Regions from separate parts of the Fictibacillus sp. NRS-1165 genome, predicted to be linked through region 2. Evidence: riboswitches for the same ligand, from Rfam matches in the RefSeq annotation. Region 2 holds a riboswitch; the other holds the start of a gene.
The links. Region 2 has a riboswitch for S-adenosylmethionine ahead of ABHN01_RS16500 (YezD family protein). Riboswitches for the same ligand answer to the same signal wherever they lie in the genome.
Positions count from the first base shown of each region.

Region 1: another riboswitch for S-adenosylmethionine. It lies ahead of ABHN01_RS04155 (alpha/beta hydrolase); the one in region 2 lies ahead of ABHN01_RS16500 (YezD family protein).

Region 1 covers NZ_JBDPNU010000012.1:101,128-104,283, reverse strand. The annotation lists gene ABHN01_RS04160 (bile acid:sodium symporter family protein) at 52-1,029, opposite strand; SAM riboswitch class I at 1,246-1,352, shown strand; gene ABHN01_RS04155 (alpha/beta hydrolase) at 1,492-2,322, shown strand; gene ABHN01_RS04150 (hypothetical protein) at 2,309-2,542, opposite strand; gene ABHN01_RS04145 (thermonuclease family protein) at 2,819-3,156, shown strand, end outside.
Region 2 covers NZ_JBDPNU010000037.1:9,767-12,922, forward strand. The annotation lists gene ABHN01_RS16490 (hypothetical protein) at 1-22, shown strand, start outside; gene ABHN01_RS16495 (sulfite exporter TauE/SafE family protein) at 28-912, opposite strand; SAM riboswitch class I at 1,136-1,244, shown strand; gene ABHN01_RS16500 (YezD family protein) at 1,448-1,564, shown strand; gene ABHN01_RS16505 (phosphoadenylyl-sulfate reductase) at 1,660-2,361, shown strand; gene sat (sulfate adenylyltransferase) at 2,392-3,156, shown strand, end outside.

The DNA.
Region 1 (3,156 bases), on a different contig from region 2:
GCACCGCGTTTACACACATGTGTAATGACGGTGCCTGGCACCAGCTTTTGACTATACAGCGGCCTTCCTGCTCTCTTTAGGATGAACATCGTGCCTGCCGTAGTGTTTTGCTAACACATGGCCATAAACGGAGGCCAGGATCTGCTGAAACAGCATCCCGACAACAACAGGTACTGCAGTTACCGGTGAAAAGTAGGTGAGCGCAATAACAGAACCGGCGCTAATATTACGCATCCCTCCACTGAAAACAAGGGCTATGACCGTTTCTCTTTTCCAACCAAAAAACATACCGGTCAGCCAGCATATTAAGTATCCGCTGGCCGCAATAAACAGAACGAACAAGCCAATCAACAAAAGTTTGCCGTTCACATGGACCAAATAGGGGGTAGCTACCGAAGCATTGATGGCGACCACAACACTCATGCAGATTTTAGAAACAGGCGAAATTCGTTTGCCAAACGTGTTTTTTATCTTTCCTTTTGTCCAATGATTCAGCAGCATGCCGATGACAGACGGAATAACGATCATAATCAGCAAGTCCTTTACCATGGACCATTCATCAATGGAAACGGTCTCTCCAACAAATAGCGCCAGGCTATAAGGAACGACGATCGGTGATAACAGTGTATCAATCAATATAATGGAAAGCGCGAGGGTACTGTTGCCTCTATAGATGGACACCCATATGCTGCTTGTCACGCCGCACGGTATAACCATTGCCAATACAAGTCCGGTGATGGTATGAGTATCAGAGGAAAACGCAATGTGTCCGACTCCCCATGCCCACATCGGCATCACGATATGCAGGATGATAAGTGCTGTCAGTATGGGCAACGGCCGGGAAAGTGTATGGCGGAGATGATTGAAATTAGATGCTAAACTACCTGAAAATGTCATGAATGAAAAGATCCATGGGACTAAAAAAAGCCAGCTCTTCAGTTCGTTCGTAAGCAAAATTCCTAGGATGACACTTGCGGGTGTAATAAATGGCATCCATCTTTCAAGCTGTTGGTTTATTTTTTCTATCACATTTATCCTTCTTCCGGTCTAAGTCTATTACTCTAACAGTTTATTAATTTACAGTATAAAATATTTTAGATTTTGGTGCCAGGCACCAAAATAATAGCACCAAAATAAAAAAATAGCATAGGATGTATACATACCGGTTTGAATGAGTTGTCCCAATTTAGGATTTTCCAATTGACAAACTTTTAAATTTATTTTACATTAAATAAAATTATATACTTCTTATCAAGAGAGGTGGAGGGAATTGACCCTGAGAAACCTCGGCAACAGACTCTTTTAGAGCACTGTGCCAATTTCAACAAGCCGAGTTGCTTGGAAGATAAGAATTGTGTTGATCATTCTTCGGTCTCTTCAACCCCTTCTTATGTTTCAGTGAACATAGGAAGGGGTTCTTTAACATCCTAATTCCAAGTAAATAGATAAGAATAGTTATTTATAAAAACTGAAATTTAAGGAGTTGGTCATATGGAAAAGCATGACTGTATCCACTGGAAAGGAAAAAAGCTGACTGCAACTGTACATTATCCAGATTCCCCCGTAGGCAAAGAGCGATCCAAGCGGCCAGTCGTTGTTATTTGCCATGGGTTTACAAGCAATCGGATCGGAGTAGATCGCTTGTTTGTTAAAACCGCTCAGCACCTTTCAAAAAATCAATTTGTAGTCATTCGGTTTGATTATGCGGGATGCGGAGAAAGCGAAGGAAACTATGGTGAACATTGCTTTAAAGACTTGATTGACCAGACCCATGCTGCTGTCAGCTTTGCCCTGCAGCTGCCTGGCATTGATCCCGATCAAATCACGCTGCTCGGCCATAGCCTTGGAGGCGCGGTCGCCGTACACTCTGCAGACCGCGACGAACGGGTAAAACGGTTGATCCTCTGGTCGGCGGTAGGAAAACCGTTTGAAGATATCGTAAAAATCATTGGACAAGAAGAATACAGCAACTTATTTATTAAAGGGTATGTGGATCACTTGGGTTATTCCCTGACCACAACATTCATGCAGTCGCTTAAAAAGTTTCACCCGTTAGATCAGCTTTCCCGATTTACCGGTGACGTGCTGCTTGTTCATGGTACAGATGACAAAGACATTTCGGCCCATTATTGCAGTGAATTTTTTGAGAAAACACGAAAAAGAGCCTGTGGAAACAGCAACATTCATCTCATTAAAGGAGCTAACCATACGTTTTCTTCCATCCCTCACTTCAATAAGTTGATTGCTGCGACCACCGCCTGGCTCACTAAGAGTTCTTCTCCTTTGAAGGTGCCTGGCACCCTTACTTCTATTTCCTCTTGACAACAGCCATGATCGTTAAGAGGAGGGCAAGCAGTACGGCGATGTAGACCGGTGTGATCCAAATATAATAGACCGATCCTGGATCCTCTTTAATAAAGCCTGTGTTGATACCAATTGTATTCCAATGAAAACGCACGGGATTTTCAGCATTTACCGAAAACCTGTCTAAATACAATGCTTTTTGCGTGACTCGTGCTACTACATAAATCAAGCTGAGCATCAGCAGAATGACCTCAGCTACTAGTTTTGCTCAATCCTTCACATCCTCTATGTATTTGAATTTTGCGCTTTCTGCCTTCCCATCGCAATACTTTCATCCCAGAGTTTTACATTCACCCTGCATACAAAAACCCCTTTTTTTATTTCTTATTCAAAAGAGCCGCTAAACTTAACCATATTGTTCTTCTCCATTCCATATCGTAGTATAATAGCTTTTGTATTTTTAATCGGACCCGCTGCCCATCTTGAACGTTTTAAAACATAAGGGGAGATCAACTTGAAAACAAAATCAAATGGAATTCTAACTGGACTAATCATTCTGCTGCTTACCGCCGTCTTTAGCTCAGGATGTGCCCAATCGCCTAATTCAGCCCAAACAAGCACAAATCCGGGCAACAATGCAGATGATCCTGCGGCCAAACAAGAAAACCCTTCGTCAAATAATGTTAAAACCAATACCGCCACAGGACAAAACGCAGTAAATGGCATCCCGGCTACCGTTACATATGTGATTGACGGCGATACATTGGACGTAAAGCTTAGGAATGGAAAAAAAGAACGTATTCGCATGCTTCTCATCGATTCACCTGAAACAAAACACCCGAGGCTTGGTGT
Region 2 (3,156 bases):
CAGCACCACTCAGTGGAGATGATGGTTTCAGCTCGCGCGCCCCGCTGAGAAAGAATGCTTTTTATTTTTCCTTATGCTGAAGAAAATGGCTGCCAGCCAAACGACGACCAAAACGGTATACACCGATTGTAATGCAGCACCAGAAATTCCAGCGGTCTGAAGCAGTGTCCGGGCGTTTGTTACAATAATCAATCCTCCGACTGCCACTCCTAAAATGTGAGAGGGAATGATACGTATAAGCCATGCTGCGATTGGTGCAGCGATTAATCCACCTGCCATAAGAGCAATGACCCACATCCAATTGACCTGCTCCCATCCTAGGGAGATGAGGAAACCGACCGTGGCAGAAAGCGCAACAGCAAATTCACTTGTATCTACGGATCCAATGACCTTTCTCGTTGATGTGCCGTTTTTGGCTAACAAGACAGGTGTGGCTACTGGACCCCAGCCGCCTCCTCCAGTGGCATCGAGGAAGCCCGCAGCAAGTCCGAGCGGAATAAGCTGCTTTCGGCTGAATGCTTTTTCATGATCCACGGGCTTAGTGTTCTTTTTAAACAAAAACCGGTACAGAATAAAGAAACCAAGAAACAGCAGGAAAAAGGAAATATAGGGTTTCACTGCGTCGCCGGGAAGATTGGATAAAAAGCATGCTCCGGTAAAAGCGCCAATCGAGCCCGGAATAATGAGACGGAATATGATTTTACGGTCCACATTACCAAACCTGATGTGTGATGCACCTGAGGCGGCTGTCGTAACAACCTCTGCAAAGTGGACCGAAGCCGAAGCAACCGCCGGGGCGATTCCGAAGGCAAGCAGCAGGGACGTTGAAGTCAGTCCGTAAGCCATACCGAGAGACCCATCGATGAGTTGTGCAATGAGTCCGATCAGGGCAAGGGTGATCAGTTTTTTCATATTTCTCCTCCTAAAAATAAAAGACCCTTAACAGTATAGTTAAGAGCCTTCGGTTTTTCCGATCAGCAGTGTATCTCTTTTCGAATTTAGTATCTACTATATTCAATGGAATCGAAGTCTGTCAATAAAATTTTTGGATATTTCAATAAATATTTTTTAATCCGATAAGAATAATGGGGTTTCCGAAAGCGTAAATGTGTGTTATTATTTAAAAAAATAAAAAAACTTATCCAGAGCGGTGAAGGGAACTGGCCCGATGAAACCCGGCAACCTGCAGTTATTGCAAGGTGCTAACTCCAGCAGAATGTTTATTACATTTTGGAAGATAAGGTAATGTGTTTACCTCGTCAGTCTTTCCGAAATGGAAAGGTTTTTTTATTGCCCAGGTTTTTTATGAAATAAAAAAACTAGTTCGGGTTAAATCAAAAAAACCAAGTTTTTTATTGGGATAAAGAGTATTGTTATTCCTAAAAAACCAACAAAACTTATTGAACAAGGAGGTTCTGATGTGGTAAACGGAAAAAGCCAGGATGAAATCTTTGAACACCTAAAAGAGATGCTAAGCAGCATTAAATATGGGTCCATTACATTAATTGTTCAGGATGGTAAGCTGATTCAGCTGGAAAAAAACGAAAAGGTACGCTTTAAATAATATTCGCTGACTAGAAAACTAGAGGCGGTTTTAACTGAGCAGAATAGATGCTTATGGTTAAAGCTGTCTTTTTTTATATTGGAGAGGTGGTCAATATGCTCAAGTTTGACACATGGGAAGAGCAAGAGTTTGCGTTTCCGGAGGACAGTGAAACAAAGGGGGCACTCGAAGTACTGAAATGGGGCTATGGACAATATGGAGATGAGCTCGTTTATGCATGCAGTTTCGGTATAGAAGGCAGCGTTCTGGTGGATCTCGTCTCTCAGGTGAAGCCGAATGCCAGAGTGGTCTTCCTCGATACAGGGCTTCATTTCAAGGAAACCTACGAGGTGATCGAAAAAGCGAAGAAAAGATATCCAGCCATGAAGATTGAATTGAAAAAACCGTCACTGACACTGGCTGAACAGGCGGAAAAGCATGGCGGCGAGTTATGGAAAAGGGAGCCGAACCTTTGCTGTTATATACGAAAGGTAGCACCTCTCGAGGAAACGCTGAATGGAGCTCCGGCATGGCTTTCGGGTCTCAGGAGAGAGCAGTCGGCTGGAAGGAGCAATGTCCAGTACATTAATAAGGACGACCGTTTTAAATCAGTGAAAATCTGTCCGTTGATCCATTGGACATGGAAGGAAATTTGGAGATACGCATACAAACATGATCTTCCCTACAACCCGCTTCACGATCAGGGGTATCCGAGCATCGGCTGTGAGCCATGTACGCTTCCGGCTGACGGATCGGGGGATTCCCGCTCAGGGCGCTGGTCAGGTCATGGAAAAACAGAATGCGGACTTCATCAATAATTAACTACACTTTAGGAGGAACTAAATAACATGACTACGATTTTACCGCATGGAGGAAAGCTGATTAACCGTTATGAACCAAATTTATCTGTAGACCATATTCAAAAGGAGATTGAACTGGATGCTACATCTTTAAGTGATCTTGAACTGATCGGTGTAGGTGCCTACAGTCCGATTACAGGGTTTCTGCATGAAGAAGATTATCAATCTGTGGTTGACTCCCTTCGACTTGCTGATGGTACGGTTTGGAGCATTCCGATCGTTCTGCCGGTTCACGAAAAGCAAGCAAGGACTCTGTCATCAGGAGATCAGGCGAGGCTCGTGTTTGAGGGAGTAACGTACGGAATCATAGAAGTGGAAGATCTTTATCGTCCGGACATCAAACATGAAGCAGAGCAAGTCTATCAAACTGCAGATATTGAGCATCCTGGAGTGAAGAAGCTGATCGAACGGCCTTCTTACTATGTAGGCGGTCCTATTACTCTCGTAAAGAGGCCGCACAAACAGCGTTTTATAGAGTATCGGCTGGATCCGGCTGAAACCCGCCAAGTTTTCAGGGAGAGGGGATGGAATACGGTCGTAGGATTTCAGACAAGAAACCCTGTACATCGAGCTCATGAATATATTCAAAAAACAGCACTTGAAACCGTTGATGGACTATTTCTGAATCCGCTTGTAGGGGAGACAAAATCAGATGATATTCCCGCTGACGTAAGGATGGAGAGCTATGAGATCCTGCTGGATAACTATTATCCGAAAGACCGGGTGTTCTTGGCCGTATTCCCGGCAGCCATG